3 regions of the Nonomuraea angiospora genome follow, and region 3 is predicted to be linked to each of the others. Evidence: riboswitches for the same ligand, from Rfam matches in the RefSeq annotation. Region 3 holds a riboswitch; each other region holds the start of a gene.
The links. Region 3 has a riboswitch for thiamine pyrophosphate ahead of tenA (thiaminase II). Riboswitches for the same ligand answer to the same signal wherever they lie in the genome.
Positions count from the first base shown of each region.

Region 1 (5,105 bases), about 10 Mb from region 3:
CCAGTGGGGCTTGAACCCCGCCCGCCGCGCCGGAGGCGGCACCTCCGTCCGCGGCTGGATCATGGTGTGGGCGGGGGCGGGCTGGGGCATCGAGGCGGCGCCGGAGGCGTTGAAGACCTGCGTCCGCGCGTGTGGGGCCGCAGAGGGCCCCTGCGGGTGTGAGCCCGGCGGGTTGGTCAGGCGCGGCAGCATCCGGTGCGTCTCGACGGCGGCCACGAGCATCGCGGTCGCGTCGGCGGGGCGCTGGTCCGGCTCGCGGGCCGTCGCCTGGGCCACCAGCGTGTCGATCAGCGGCGGCACGTCGTGGACGACCGACGACGGCGCGGGCACGGTGTCGTGGACGTGCCGGTAGGCCACCGACATGGGCGTCGCGCCGTCATACGGCTGCTGGCCGGTGACCAGCTCGAACAGCATGATGCCCGCGGCGTAGACGTCGCTGCGCACGTCGGCGGCGCCGGTGGTGACCTGCTCGGGCGCCATGTAGCCGATGGTGCCGATCATCACGCCGGTGCGGGTCTGGTTGGTGGCCTCGATGGCCCGGGCCAGGCCGAAGTCGACGACCTTGACCCGGCCGTCGTCGGTCATCAGGACGTTCTCCGGCTTGACGTCGCGGTGGACCATCCCGGCCTGGTGGGCCGCGCCGAGGGCGGCGAGCACCGGGATCATGATCTCCAGCGCCTCGCGGGCGGGCAGCCTGCCGCGCTCGCGCAGGATGTCGCGCAGCGTCTTGCCGGGCACGTACTCCATCGACAGGTAGACGACATCGGTGTCGGTGCCCTGGTCGAAGACGTGCACCACGTTGGGATGGGAGAGGCGGGCAACCGACTTGGCCTCGCCGATGAACCTGCGCACGAACGCGGGGTCCTCGGCCAGCGAGCGGTGCATGACCTTCAGCGCCACCGTCCGGTCCAGGCGGACGTCCAGCGCGAGGTAGACGGTCGCCATACCGCCCCGGGCGATCCGGCTCTCGATGCGGTAGCGCCCATCGAGGAGCCGCCCGACCAGGGGGTCCGCAGTCGTCGTATCCACCCCGCTGAGTTTACGGGCGTTTTGCCACTGGGAGGGCCTCGCCGCCCGAAACCGATGCTGAGACGTTCCCGTTGGAACGTCCCAGCTCCCCACGCGTCACTCGGGTCAGCGAGTCATCGGAACTCGGGCCGGGGGCCATCGGAACTCGGGCCGGGGATCATCGGAACTCGGGCCGGGGGCCATCGGCACTCGGGTCAGGGGGTCATCGGTGAGGACGCCTCGGCGTAGCGCCTGCGCGGGATGCGGCCCGCCAGCCGCGCCAGCCGTCCGGCCTCCACGGCCTGCTTCATGGCGAGCGCCATGAGCTCGGGCTGCTGCGCCCTGGTGACCGCCGTGGCCAGCATCACGGCGGCGCAGCCCAGCTCCATCGCCAGCGCGGCGTCGCTGGCCGTGCCGATGCCCGCGTCGAGCACCACCGGCACGGACACGGCCTCGACGATCAGCTCGATGCTGTGCGGGTTGCGGATGCCGAGGCCCGAGCCGATCGGCCCGCCCAGCGGCATCACCGCCGAGCAGCCCGCCTGTTCCAGCCGCCGCGCCAGCGCGGGGTCGTCCCCGATGTACGGCAGCACCACGAACCCGTCGGCCACCAGCCGCTCGGCCGCGTCGAACGTCTCGATCGGGTCGGGCAGCAGGGTCCGCTCGTCGGCGATGACCTCGACCTTGATCCAGTTGGTGCCGAGGGCCTCCCTGGCCAGCCGCGCCGTCAGCACGGCCTCGCCCGCCGTGAAGCAGCCCGCGGTGTTGGGGAGCACCTTGATGTCCCGCTTGCGCAGCACGTCCAGGACCGAACCCCGGGCGCTCGGGTCGAGCCGCCGGATCGCCACCGTGGTCAGCTCGGTGCCGGACGCGGCCAGGGCCTGGTCGAGCACCTCCAGCGAGGGCGCGCCGCCGGTGCCCATGATGAGCCGGGAGGAGAAGCTCTCCCCGGCGATGATCAGATCATCCACCTTGCACCGCCGTCAGAACCTCCACCCGGTCACGGTCGCTGAGCGCCGTCGTCTCCCACGAGCTCCGCGTGACCACCTCGTCGTTGACGGCCACGGCCACCCCGGTGGTGGCCGTGGTCAATGTGCGTACGGCCTGCGCCACGGTCATGCCGTCGGCCACCTCGTGCGAGGCCCCGTTGATCATCACAATCATGAAATATCCCGAAATCTCCCGGGCGAGCACATTGCCGCGAGCTCGCCCTCTTCGCCCAGCAGGATGTCCGCCGTGAGCGGCGCCAGCAGCACGCCGCCCCGGTGATGGCCGGTGGCCAGCGCCAGCCCCGGGGTGCCGCTCGGGCCGATGAGCGGCAGGTTGTCCGGCGTGCCCGGCCGCAGCCCGGCCACCACGTCGGAGACCTCCAGCTCGGTGATGCCCGGCACCAGCTCCCGGGCGTCGCGCAGCAGCTCGTAGAGCCCGCCCGCGGTCACCCTGGTGTCGAAGCCCATCTCCTCCTGGGTGGCCCCGACCACCAGCTCGCCGTCGCCCCGGGGGACGAGGTAGACCGGCGTGCCGTGCACCGTGCCCCGGACGCACCGGGTGAGCAGCGGCTGCGGCGAACGCAACCGCATGATCTGCCCCTTGACCGGCCGGACCGGCACCTCGGCCAGCCCGGCGCTCCACGCCCCGGCCGCCAGGATCACCCGATCCGCCCGCAGCTCGGCCCGCCCGTCGTCGTCGCCGGGCGGCTCCAGGCGTACCCCTGTGACCTGGCCCCCTGTGACCTGGCCCCCTGTGACCTGGCCGCCTGTGACCTGGCCCCCTGTGACCTGGCCGCCTGTGACCTGGCCGCCGTCGCGCAGCAGCTCGGCGACGCGCGCCCGTACGAGCCGGACTCCCCGCCGGTCGAGCGCGGCGAGCAGCGCCGCCGTCACGCGGCGCGGGTCCACCCAGGAGTCGCCGGCGGCCAGCAGCCCGCCCCGCACCGAGGGGGCCAGCATGGGCTCCAGCCGGCGGCACTCGCGGCCGGTCAGCCGCTGGACGGGCAGCTCCAGCTTCTCCAGGTACGCGGCCAGCTCGTCCAGCGCGGCCAGGTCGTCCGCCCCGAACGCCACGTCGAGCGTCCCCTCGGAGCGCAGGTCCAGGGCCTCGGCGCCGGGCAGCCCCGCGTCGGCGGCCAGCTCGGCGGCGAAGCCGGGCCAGCGGCGCAGCGAGGCCACGCCGAGCCGCAGCAGCGGCACCTCCGTGTAGGTGACCTCGCTGACCGGCGCCAGCATCCCCGCCGCCGCGTGTGAGGCCCCCGAGGCGGGCGCAGGGTCCACCAGCGTGACGGGCCGCCCTTCGCGGGCCAGCCGCCAGGCCAGGGAGAGGCCGACGACCCCGCCGCCCACGATCACATCCATCCGCGCTCCCTTCGCCGGCATGATCCGGATCAGGTGTCTTGCGGTCGAAGGCCCGATGGCAGCCTTCCTCTCAGCCCGGTCACGGCCGGACTCCCGCGCGTCTTACGCCCCCAGCCTACGGCCTCGCTGCGACACCCGGACACCGGCCCACGTTAGGGTCATGAACGTGAACGAAGTCGTGGTGGTGGGAGCGGGCCTGGCCGGAGTGCGCACCGTGGAGGCGCTGCGCGCACGGGGGTTCGGGGGGCGGATCACGCTGGTCGGCGAGGAGCGGCATCGCCCCTACGACCGTCCACCGCTGTCCAAGGCCGTGCTGTTCGGCGACGCCGACACCAGCTACGTCGACACCGACCTGGCCGCGCTCGACGTGGAGTTCCAGGCGGGGGTCAGTGCCAAGGCGCTGCGTAAGGGGGTCGTGGAGACCACCGAGGGCGAGCTCCGCTACGACGGGCTGGTCATCGCCACCGGCGCCGAGCCGATCAGGCTGCCCGGCGACGGCCCGCAACACGTGCTGCGCACGCTCGACGACGCCCACGAGCTCAGGGCCATGCTCGTCCCCGGCGCCCGCGTCGTGATCATCGGCGCCGGCTGGATCGGCGCGGAGGTGGCCACCGCCGCCCGCCGCGCCGGGTGCGCGGTGACCGTGATCGAGGCCGGCCCGGCGCCGCTCGCGACGGCCGTCGGCGCCGAGATCGGGGCCCGCACCCAGCGCTGGTACGACGGCATCGACCTGCGGCTCGACACCATGGTCGACTCCGTGGACGAGGGCGGCGTGCGGCTGGTGGGCGGCGAGTTCGTGGACGCCCACGTGGTGGTCACGGGCATCGGCGTGCGCCCCGCCGTCGAATGGCTCACCGGCGCCGACATCGACCTCCACAACGGCGTCGTCGTGGACGAGCACCTGCGCGCCTCCCTGCCGAACACGGTCGCCGTCGGCGACTGCGCCGCCTGGTGGTCGCGCCGCTGGCAGACCAGGCTCAGGGTCGAGCACTGGGACACCGCGCTCAACGCCCCCGAGGTGGCCGCCGCCAGCCTGCTGGGCGAGGACGTCGCGTACGATCCCGTTCCGTACTTCTGGTCGGAGCAATTCGGGCACATGGTGCAATATGCAGGTCATCATTTGGCAGGCGAGCGGCTGATCTACCGGGGCGAGCCGGAGGGCAAGTGGTCGGCCGTCTGGCTCACGGCCGACGACGCCCTGGCCGCGGTGCTCGCCGTGGACCGGCCTCGAGACCTCGTACAGGGGCGCAGAATCATCGACGCGGGACACCGTCTCGACGCGGAACGCCTGGTAGATCCAGAAGTCTCTCTACGGGATTGTGTTGTTTGAGCAAGCGCGGCATGTGGTAGTTGTGGTTTCGTGACGCTTTCTGTTGCACAGATCGACCGGGAGACCGACCAACTCGTCGACGAGTGGCTCACGCTCCCCGAAGTGGCCTCGCGCCTCGACCTTCCGATCGGGCGGGCCAAGCAACTCCTCAAGGACCATAAGCTGCTCGGCGTTCGCCGGGGGAGCGGCGGGCCGCAGGTGCCCGCGGTGTTCCTCGATGGAAAGGACGTGATGAAGGGCCTGCCCGGCACGCTGACCGTGTTGCTGGACGCCGGCTACGACGATGTCGAGTCGCTGCGCTGGCTCTTCACCCCTGACGAGTCCCTGCCCGGATCGCCCATCGAGGCGATCAAGGCCGGCCGTCATACCGAGGTCAAGCGGCGTGCCCAAGCCCTCGGTTTCTGAAGCCCGCCTCT
Region 1 covers NZ_JADBEK010000001.1:11,802,106-11,807,210, forward strand. Annotated here, with positions in the region: gene pknB (Stk1 family PASTA domain-containing Ser/Thr kinase) at 1-1,029, opposite strand, end outside; gene H4W80_RS54165 (thiazole synthase) at 1,224-1,979, opposite strand; gene thiS (sulfur carrier protein ThiS) at 1,972-2,163, opposite strand; gene H4W80_RS54175 (FAD-dependent oxidoreductase) at 2,169-3,359, opposite strand; TPP riboswitch at 3,349-3,466, opposite strand; gene H4W80_RS54180 (NAD(P)/FAD-dependent oxidoreductase) at 3,520-4,689, shown strand; gene H4W80_RS54185 (Rv2175c family DNA-binding protein) at 4,720-5,094, shown strand; gene thiE (thiamine phosphate synthase) at 5,072-5,105, shown strand, end outside.
Region 1: linked by a shared signal. The riboswitch ahead of H4W80_RS54175 (FAD-dependent oxidoreductase) and the one ahead of tenA (thiaminase II) in region 3 are both predicted to bind thiamine pyrophosphate.

Region 2 (5,105 bases), 6.4 Mb from region 3:
CCGGGTGAAGCCGATGGCGTCGCGGACCTGCTGCCAGAAGCCGTCCCACGGCCCGACCGTGGGCGTGGAGGTCGTCAGCCAGTACGCCACGAAGCCGAGGGCCCACGGCACCAGCCGCGACCAGCGCGAGGGCGCGTTCTCCGCGGTGTTCCAGCTCCGCGAGCCGCCGAGCACGAAGTAGTCCACGGCCAGCACCGCGAACATCGGCACGAACACCGCCCCGATCACCCCCAGGAACGCCCCGTACGAGTTGACGTCCACGACCAGGGCGATCGTGACGCTCAGCACGCCGATGGCGACGGAGAACAGGCGCCGGTCGACCCGCGGCATCAGGTTCTGCAGCGAGACCGTGGTGGAGTAGACGTTGGCGAACGACTGGTCGGTCTCCCGCAGCACCAGGATCGCGAAGAACAGCGCGCCCAGCGGCACCGCCACGAACGCGCCGAACACCGACGTCCCGTCGGCCGCCACCTTGTCGGCCCCGGCCACGGCCACCGCGAACACGCCCAGGCCCAGGCAGGCGACCTGGGCCAGCGTGTAGCCGCCGACCACACCGGTGAACGCGGCCCTGCTCGACCTGGAGTGCCGGGCGAAGTCGGCCGCCATCGGCACCCACGACACCGACAGCGCGATCACGTAGTCCACCGCCGGGGCGAACGCCGTCCAGGACCCGCCGGTCTGCGCGGGCGCCCTGGTCAGGAAGAACCAGGCGAACCAGACCATCGACACGATCACGCCGATGGTGACGTACCGCCGCAGCAGCCTGACGGACCCGAGCGGCCAGATCGTGAGCGCGGTGGTCAGCACCCCCGCCGCGATCACCCACACCTGGTACGGCACGGCGCCGAAGATGGCGCTGGCCGCCTTGGCGATCACCCACAGCTCGAACGCGGCCCAGCCGAGCATCTGGACGATGTTCAGGACCGTGGGGACGTACGAGATCCGCGCCCCGAACAGGCCCCGCAGCAGCACCATCGCGGGCTGCCCCGTCTGGGTGCCGGGGACGGCGGACAGGCCCACCATGGCGGTGCCGATCAGGCTGCCGACCACGGTCGCGAGGAGCGCGGCGGTCAGGCTGAGCGGAGCGCCTGGCACGGGGTTGAGCAGGAGCAGCGCGCCGGAGAAGCCGAGGAGGCTGACTCCGAGGTTCGCCCAGAGCGCACCCTGATCGAGCACGCCCAGGGTCTTCGGCGGCCTGCCTTCGAGAGTCAGCGGAACTTCGTCGACGACATGCGTCATCGCACACTCCCTACGCCGGCATTACCCGGACAGGTTCAGGCGGTCGGCAGCGGATCTATGACTGCCCTCTCAGCCCGGCACACCCCGAGCTCCCGCGACGATCTGCAGTTGGCGCCCTCATCATGCCTCAGTGGCGGCGAAACCGCCACAGGGGGTCTTTCTACGCCACGAAAGGCTGCTGCCCGGTCTCGCTGACCATCGGGCGGCGCGCGAACTCCCACGACTGCATGCCGCCGCCGACGTTGACGGCGTCGCGCCCGAGCTGGTTGAGCCAGGCCGCGACCTGCAGGGACCGGCCGCCCACCCGGCAGACGACGTAGACCGTGCGGTCGCCGGGCACCTCGTCCACCCGCCCCTGAATCTGCGTCATGGGGATGTGCACGGCCTCAGGGGCGTGCCCCGCGACCCATTCGTCCTGCTCACGGACGTCGAGCAGGTAAGCGTCTGCCGGAACGGCACTGGCCTCGATCTCAGGAACGGTCATGACTCCATCATCTCGCGCCTGGCGTCGTAGGCCGCACGCGCCGCGGCGATCTCCTCCTGGTGCGTCTCCGTCCAGGTGACCAGCGACTTGATGGTCTCGTGCAGCGTGCGGCCGAGCGGTGTGAGCGCGTAGTCCACCCTGGGCGGCACGACGGGATGGACGGTGCGGCTGACCAGGCCGTCGCGCTCCAGCTGGCGCAGGGTCACGCTGAGCATGCGCTGGCTGACGCCGTCGATCTCGCGGCGGAGCTGGGTGAAGCGCAGGCTCTGGCAGTCGAGCAGGGCGATCACGAGCAGCGACCACTTGTCGGCGATGCGGTCGAGGATCTGGCGCACCTCGCAGTCCTCGCGCGTGTCCCACTGGCGCACGTCGTAGTCGTCGAGCGGTTCCACAGTGCCTTCTTCCATCTCGCTCATTTGAGAAGGCGGGACAGCCGGCGGTCGGCGAGGGGCTTGCCGCCGGTCTGGCAGGTGGGGCAGTACTGCAGCGAGGAGTCCGCGAACGACACCTCGCGGATCGTGTCGCCGCAGACGTCGCACGGCTGCCCGGCCCGGTTGTGGACCCGCAGTCCCGACTTCTTCTCCGCCTTGAGGTCCTTGGCCGCCAGCCCCTGCGCCCGCTCCACCGCCTCCGCCAGCGTGGTCACGATGGCCTCGTGCAGGTCGGCGATCTGCGCGTCCGTCAGCGTGGCCGCGATCTTGAACGGGGACATCCTGGCCGCGTGCAGCACCTCGTCCGAGTACGCGTTCCCGATGCCGGCGATGATCTTCTGGTCGCGCAGCAGCCCCTTGATCTGGGTGCGGTTGCCGCCCACGATGCGCTTGAGCGCGTCGACGGTGAAGGACTCGTCGAGGGGGTCGGGGCCGAGGGCGGCGACGCCGGGGACGTCGTCCGGGTTCTTGGTGACGTAGACGGCCAGGCGCTTCTGCGTGCCGGCCTCCGTCAGCTCGAACCCGGGCGCCAGGCCCTCCTCGTCGGGCGCCAGCCGGACCCGTACCGCGAGCGGACCCTTGCCTGGACGTACGGGCTTGGCGCCCGACAGGTCGTCGCGCCAGCGCAGCCACCCCGCCCGGGCCAGGTGGATGACCAGGTGGAGGCCGTCGCAGTCGAGGTCGAGGAACTTGCCGTGCCGCGCCACGCCGGTGATCGTCAGCCCGCCGAGCGCGGTCACCGGCGGGTCGAACGTCTTGAGCGCCTGGATGGCCACCACGTCGACACCCAGGACCGTGCGGCCCACGGCGCGTTCGCGCAGGAAATGGGTGAGCGACTCCACTTCGGGAAGTTCCGGCATGTCCCCAGGGTACGTGCGCGTCCGGCCGTCCACAGCCTGTGGACGGCTACGGCACGCTCCAGAAGGCCAGCTCGTGCGCCATCCCCTCGGCGAACAGCTCCTCGGCCCGCGCCGGGTCCGGCGCGGCCTCGTCGATCATCTGCGCGATCCGCGCGGTGAGCGCCGCGAACGCCGGATCCGCGTACGTGTCCACCCACGCCCGATATCTCGACTCAGCAGGCGAATTTTCCGCCAATATCTGTCCGAGACTCGAATATCCCCACATACACGGATAAAGCGCCGCCAACCCCTCCCCGTACGACGCCGCCGACTCCAGCAGGAACGCCGTGTACGTCACGCACGCCGGCCCCTTCACCGCCCCCTCCAGATCGGCGCCGAACTCCGCCGACAACGACCTGTGCAGCCTCAACTCGTCGTGGTACGTGGTGTGCGCCAGGTCCACCAGGTCACCCAGATGCCCGTCGGGCGCCTGCCAGGCCAGCCGCGCGAACACCCGTACGTAGTCGAGCAGGAACAGGTAGTCCTGCTCCAGCCACGACCTGAACACCGGCTCGGGCAGGTCGCCACGCGCGATGCCGGCCACGGTCGGATGCTCGAGCTGCGCCCGCAGCAGCGGGCGGCCGACCGCGTGCAACTTCTCCGAGATAGTCATGGCTGGGAGGTTAGTGTCGAAGCATGACTGTGACGATCGCCGAAGAGCTGCTCCTGCTCGCCCTCCACGACGAGAAGGGCACGCCGCTCGTCGCCGGCACCCAGCTCGACCCGGCCCTCGCCGGCGCGCTCCTCGCCGAGCTGGCCGTCAACGGCCGGCTGGAGCTGTCGGACAAGAAGGTGACGGTCACGGACCCGTCCCCCCTCGGCGACTCCGAGCTGGACGCCACGCTGGCCCGCATCGCCGAGGAGGGCAAGGAGCGCAAGCCCGCCTGGTGGGTCCAGCGGCTGCAGTCGGCCAAGCTGCGCAGGCGCCTGCTCACCAGGCTGGCGGAGTCGGGCGTGCTGACCGAGCAGCGCGGCAAGGTGCTGGGCGTCTTCCCCACGACGCGCTGGCCCGAGGCCAGCCCCGACGTGGAGGCCGCGGTCAGGGACCGGGTGGCCGGCGCGCTGGCGGGCGCCGACCCCGACGCCCGCACGGCCGTCCTGATCGCCATCGCGCACGCGGCCAAGCTCGACCGCAAGGCCTTCCCCGAGGCGAGCAGGAAGCGCGTCAAGGAGATCGCGGAAGGTGCCTGGACGGCCGACGCGGTCGCCCAGACCATCGCCGCCATCAACGCGGTCATGATCACGACGATCACCGCGGCGACCGTCGCCGCGACGACCACCACGACCGGGTGAGCCGCGCTAGTTGCCGGTGTCGATGACGTCCTTCGGCACCGCCTTGTCCGCCTTCAGGGCGTTGAAGAGGGCCAGCGCCTTGGGCCGGTCCGACTTGATCGCGTCGCCGCCGTCCGCCAGCCGCTCGGTGCCGCCGAAGGGGACCACCGTCGTCACGGGGCTGTCGCCCATCGCCAGCCCCAGCGACAGCAGGTCGAAGGCGCCCGTGCCGCCGTCGACCGAGACCGCGTCGGTGGCGCTCATCGCCAGCGGGATCGACGTGAACGGGTTGATCAGCACGCCGGGGCTGGCCGCCTTCTTCACGACCGCGCCCAGGAACTGCCGCTGCCGCTTGGTCCGCTCGAAGTCGGGCAGCGCGCCGCCCTTTCTGGTCCGTACGTAACCCAGGGCCTGGGCGCCGTTGAGCACCTGCGTGCCCTTCTTCAGCTTGAGCCCGGCCTTCGGGTCGTCCACGGCGGCCCGTACGTTGATCTCGACCCCTCCGATGGCGTCCACGATCCCGACGAACCCGGCGAACCCGATCTCCATGTAGTGGTCGACGTGCACGCCCGTGACCGACTCCACGGTGCGGACCAGCAGCTGCGGCCCGCCGTTGTAGGCGGCGTTGAGCTTGTTGCGCCCCTTGCCCGGGATGTCGACGGCCAGGTCGCGCGGCAGGCTGACCAGCGTCGGCTTGTCGCTGCCCTCGGGGATGTGCAGCAGCATCATCGAGTCCGTACGGTTGCCGCCGGTCGCCCGGCCCGTGGCGAGCTTCTTGCG
Region 2 covers NZ_JADBEK010000001.1:7,965,569-7,970,673, reverse strand. Annotated here, with positions in the region: gene H4W80_RS36405 (purine-cytosine permease family protein) at 1-1,239, opposite strand, end outside; TPP riboswitch at 1,230-1,345, opposite strand; gene H4W80_RS36400 (rhodanese-like domain-containing protein) at 1,400-1,723, opposite strand; gene H4W80_RS36395 (winged helix-turn-helix transcriptional regulator) at 1,720-2,130, opposite strand; gene H4W80_RS36390 (Fpg/Nei family DNA glycosylase) at 2,136-3,014, opposite strand; gene H4W80_RS36385 (TenA family protein) at 3,061-3,666, opposite strand; gene H4W80_RS36380 (GOLPH3/VPS74 family protein) at 3,690-4,346, shown strand; gene H4W80_RS36375 (LCP family protein) at 4,353-5,105, opposite strand, start outside.
Region 2: linked by a shared signal. The riboswitch ahead of H4W80_RS36405 (purine-cytosine permease family protein) and the one ahead of tenA (thiaminase II) in region 3 are both predicted to bind thiamine pyrophosphate.

Region 3 (5,105 bases):
GCTGAAGAGCAGGGCGAACCCGGCCGTAAGCACCCCTCTGGGTCTCATGCGGATACCTTTCTGCACGCGCCGGAGGGGCGATGTCCCCCCGGCGCCGCGAATCTGTCCGTTGGATCTCTCGAAGCGCTCTTGCTGGGGATCAAGATTGCGAGTCCGGCATACAAAGAACATCCAAAATCGGTATAAAAGGCCTTCCAGCTTGAACGCTTCACCCAACGGACGCCCCGCACGGCGCCCAGCTCAGGAGAACGCGCGGTCATGGTGGTTGAACAGCCCGTATTCAGTGTTCTTGGGCCGTTACAGGTCCGGGGCCAGGAAGGGCCCCTGCGCATCGCGGGGAGGAAGCCCAGGCTCCTGCTCGCCTCGCTGCTGCTGGAGGCCAACGAGGTGGTCAGCTCGGAGGCCCTCGTCGAGGTGCTGTGGCCGCGGGCACAGCCGTCGTCGGCCGTGGCGAACCTGCGCACGTACGTGAGCACGCTGCGCTCGGCCGGCGTCCAGATCGAGGCCCGCGCCTCCGGTTACGCGATGCAGCTCGACACGGAGCGGCTGGACGCCCTGGAGTTCGAGGACCTGGTGGCCAGGGCGCGGGCGGCGGGGCGGAGCGACGAGGCGGCGGAGCACTTGCGGCGGGCGCTGGCGTTGTGGCGCGGCACCCCGCTCGGCGACCTGCCCGCCAGCCCGCTGTGGGACGGGCGGCTGCGCGCGCTCACCCAGGCCCGGCTGGCCGCGGTCGAGGACCTGGTGGCGCTGAAACTGGCCCGCGGCGAGCACGCCGCCGCGATCGACGACCTGCGCGACCTGATCGGCGAGCACCCCTACCGCGAGGACCTGTGGCAGCAGCTGATCCTCGCCCTGCACCACAGCGGCCGGCGGGCCGAGGCCCTGAACGCCTACGCCACGATCAGGCGGCAGCTCGTGGACGAGCTGGGCATCGAACCGGGCCAGGACTTGCGTGACGTGCACGCGTCCGTGCTGGCGGGCGACGCCCCGCCCGCGCCCGTCGCGGCGGCGCCGCACCAGCTGCCCGCGGACGTGCCGGACTTCACCGGCAGGGCGCGGGACGTCGCGGCCGTGACGAGCGCCCTGTCCGCCGGGGCGCACCGGCCGGACGGGCCGCCCGCGATCGCCGTGGTGACCGGGCCGCCGGGAGTGGGCAAGTCCGCGCTGGCCGTGCACTGCGCCCACGCGTTACGGGCGGGCTACCCCGCCGGCCAGCTCTACCTGTGCCTGGGCGGCACCGACGCCGAACCCGCCGATCCGCTCGCCCTCCTGGCCGAGGCGCTGCGCGCGCTGGGCGTCGCGGAGGCGGCGCTGCCGCCGACCGTGCGCGAGCGGGCCTCCCTCTACCGTTCCCTGCTGTCCGAGCGCCCGATGCTCGTCCTCCTCGACGACGCCGCCGACACCGCCCAGGTACGCGCCCTGCTGCCCGGCAGCGGCAGCGCGGTGCTCGTCACGAGCCGCCGGCGGATCGCCGAGCTGCCCGGCGCGCTCCAGCTCGAACTCGACGTGCTGCCGCCCGCGGAGGCCGAGCAGCTCCTGGGCCGGATCGTCGGCCCCGAGCGGGTGGCCGAGGAGCGCGAGGCCGCCCAGGCGATCGTGCGCTCCTGCGGCCACTTACCGCTGGCCGTCCGGGTGGCCGGAGCCCGTCTGGCCGGACGGCCCGGATGGTCGCTGGGCGTGCTGCGGCAGCGGCTGGAGGACGAGGCCGGCCGCCTCGACGAGTTACGCGCCGGCGACCTGGAGGTACGCGGCTCGTTCGAGCTCAGCTACCGGCGGCTGTCCGACGACGCCGCCCTGGCCTTCCGCGCGATCGGCCTGCTCGGCGAGCAGTCCGTGCCGGGCTGGGTGGCCGACGCGGTGCTCGACCGGCCCCGGTCCGACGCCGTCGTGGACACCCTGGTGGACGCGAACCTGCTGCGGCTGGCCGGCACCGACCCCGTCGGCCAGCCCCGCTACCGGCTCCACGACCTGATCCGCTGCGCCGCCAAGGAGAAGGCGGGCGGCGACACCGAGCGGAACGCGCTGGCCCGGGTGCTCGGCGGCTGGCTGACCGCCGCCGAGCACGCCTCCTTGCGGCTGCCCACGACTCTCTTCGGGCTGACGTCCGACCTCGCGCCCCGCTGGAGCCTGGAGCGGGAGACCCTCGGCCGCCTGACCGCCCAGCCGCTGTCGTGGTTCGACGCCGAGCGGGAGTCCCTGGTCGAGGCCGTACGGCTGGCCGCCGGCGCGGGCCTGGCCCAGTCCGCGTGGGGGCTGGCCGCCACCCTGGTCCCCTACTTCGACCTGCACTGCCTGCTGGAGGAGTGGCAGCTGACGCACCGCCTCGCCCTCGACAGCGCCCGCGCGGCCGGCGACCGCCACGGGGAGGCCGCCATGCTGCGCGGCCTGGCCCAGGTCTGCCTCTACCAGGACCGGTACGCCGAGGCCGAGGACATGTTCAAGCGGGCCCGCGCCATCTTCCGCGAGCTGGGCGACACCCGGAGCGAGGCCATCTCGATCTGCGGGCTGGCGGCGGTCAGCCAGTTCTCCGGCCGGCATCTCAAGGCGCTCGGGTCCTTCCGGCACGCGCTGGCCATGTTCCTGGCCATCGGCGACCGCAGCGGCGAGGCGTACGCGCGGCAGGCGATCGGGCGCGTCTACCTGTCGCTGCGGGACCTGCAGCAGGCGTCCAGGTGGCTGGGGGACGCGCTGCGGCTGGCCGAGGAGCTCGGCGACACCCACCGCGAGGGCTGCGTGTCGATGCAGCTCGGCCGCATGTACGACCTGTTCGCCCAGTCGGAGCGGGCCATGCGCTACCAGGGGCACGCGCTGGACATCTTCGAGGCGCTCGGCGACCGGCACTGCGGCGCGTACGCGATGCGGAACCTGGGCGGCCTCCAGGTGGCCAGGGGCGACCGTTCGGACGGCTCCGACCAGCTGGAGCGCTCGCTGGTGATCTTCCAGCAGCTGGGGGATCGCAGCGGGGAGGCGGACACGTACCAGACGCTCGGCGAGCTGTACCGCTCGTCCGGGCGCACCACGCTGGCCACCCATTACCTGCACCAGGCCCGCGAGCTGCGCAGGGAGCTCAGCGAGTCGTTCGCGTGAGCTCGGGCCGCAGCCACTGCCCCGTGGGCCAGGTCTCCAGGCGCCAGGCGCTGTCCCAGAACATCCACTCGTACTCGGTGGCCCGGCAGAACGCCTCGTCCATCGCCCGGCGCGTCTCGGCGTCGGCGCTGTCGGCCAGCCGGTCGGCGATGGCCTTGGCCTGCTCCACCGAGGCGGCGAAGGCGGGGTCGGAGTAGGTGGCGATCCAGGTCCGGTACGGGTGGTCGGCCGCGCCCGCCGTACGCCGGAGCAGCGCCGCGCCGACGTCCTGGTAGACCCAGAAGCACGGCAGCACGGCGGCGGCGAGCACGGGCAGGGGCGCGGCCAGGGCCGTGGCCTGGAGGTAGGAGGAGTAGGCCAGGCACGTCGGCGAGGTGGCCACGGCCGCCGTCTCGCCGGCCGTCAGCCCGAACTCCTCCAGGTAGCCGGTGTGCAGGGCCCGCTCGACGACCAGCGCCGTGTGGGCGCTCTGCGCGAAGAACGCGGCGTCGGCCGGGGAGGTGGCGCGGGCCGAGGCGGTCGCGAGGACCTTGGCGTAGGCCACCAGGTAGCGCCCGTCCTGGACCAGGTAGAACGCGAAGCGCTCGCGGTCGAGGGTGCCGTCGCCGAGCGCGGCGTTGAACGGGTGGTCGTGGATCGCCTGGAGCAGCGTCTCCGTGCGCGCCCAGATCGTGTCACAGAAGGTCACCGGTGACGTCCCTTCGCTAGTGCGAACTAGATCAGGTTCGACGGGTGTGATCTCAGCCCGGCAGCCCGGGCACCCCGCGTCGCGGCCAACGCTAGCAGAACGCGCGACCCCGTCAGAGGCGAGGGGCCGCCTCTCGCACACCGCCCGGGCGCAGCGCGCCCGCCAGCGCCAGCGCGACCAGGATCCCGGCACCGCCCGCCACCGCGATCGCGGGCCCGGGCGCGATCAGCTCGCCGAGCGCCCCGACCAGCGCCGCCCCGGCCGCCTGTCCCGTCATCAGCCCGGACGACTGCAGCCCGAACGCCTGCCCCCGCACCTCCTCGGGCACCGACTCCACGAACCGCCGCTGCAACCCCAGCTGGTACGACAGCCCCGCGGTCGCCACGGCGGCCAGCACGGCGGCCCACACGATCCCCGGCCCGAGCGCGAACCCCACCCAGGGCACGCCGAGCAGCACCGCCAGCGGGAACGACAGCCGCTCCCGCAGCCCCGGCGCGGCGAACCGGCCCACCGCGAACTCCCCCACCGCCATCCCGCCGGCCGCCGCCGCGAGCACCACCCCGGCCTTCCCCTGCCCGCCCAGGTAGGGCACCACCATGGCCTCGGCCCCGGCCAGGCACACGCACGGCAGCCACCCCGCCAGCAGCAGCCCGCGCACCCGCCCGTCGACCAGCAGCCGCCGGTTGACCCGCAGCGTCTGGCGCACCGCGCCCGCTCGCGCCGCGCCCCGGGCGGGCCGGTACGGCAGTCCGGCCCGCAGCACCACGGCGGCCACCGCGGCCAGGCCCGCGGTCGTGGCCAGCGCCCCGGAAGGCCCGGCGACGGCCAGGAACGCGCCCCCGGCCGCCAGCCCGGCGATCTGCGCGCTCGCGGAGGCCACGTTCAGGACCGACCGCCCCAGCACGAACGCGTCGCCGGGCAGCACGTCGGGCAGCATCGCCGCCCGCGCGGCGAAGAAGACCGGCGTGAACAGCCCCGTGACCAGCACCAGCGCCAGCATCGCCCAGACCGGCAGCCCCCCGAACGCCAGCAGCAGGCACGTCACCGCCCTGACCACCTCGCCGGTCACCATCAGCGCCCGCGGCGGCAGCCGGTCGGCCAGCGAGAGCAGCAGCAGCCCGCCCACGATGAACGGCAGCCAGCCCGCCATGTACGCCGCGGCCGACAGGCCGGCCGAGCCGGTCCGCGCGTAGACCAGCACGGACAGGGCCAGCATCTTGATCGAGTCCCCGCCGACCAGCAGCGCGAAGCTGCCGAACAGGACCCGGAACTCCTTGACGGCGAACACCTCGCCGAACGTCGCCCCTTGCACGTCCACGATGGTGCGGAC
Region 3 covers NZ_JADBEK010000001.1:1,612,285-1,617,389, forward strand. Annotated here, with positions in the region: gene H4W80_RS07350 (M23 family metallopeptidase) at 1-48, opposite strand, end outside; gene H4W80_RS07355 (AfsR/SARP family transcriptional regulator) at 259-3,087, shown strand; gene tenA (thiaminase II) at 3,068-3,775, opposite strand; TPP riboswitch at 3,767-3,862, opposite strand; gene H4W80_RS07365 (MFS transporter) at 3,888-5,087, opposite strand.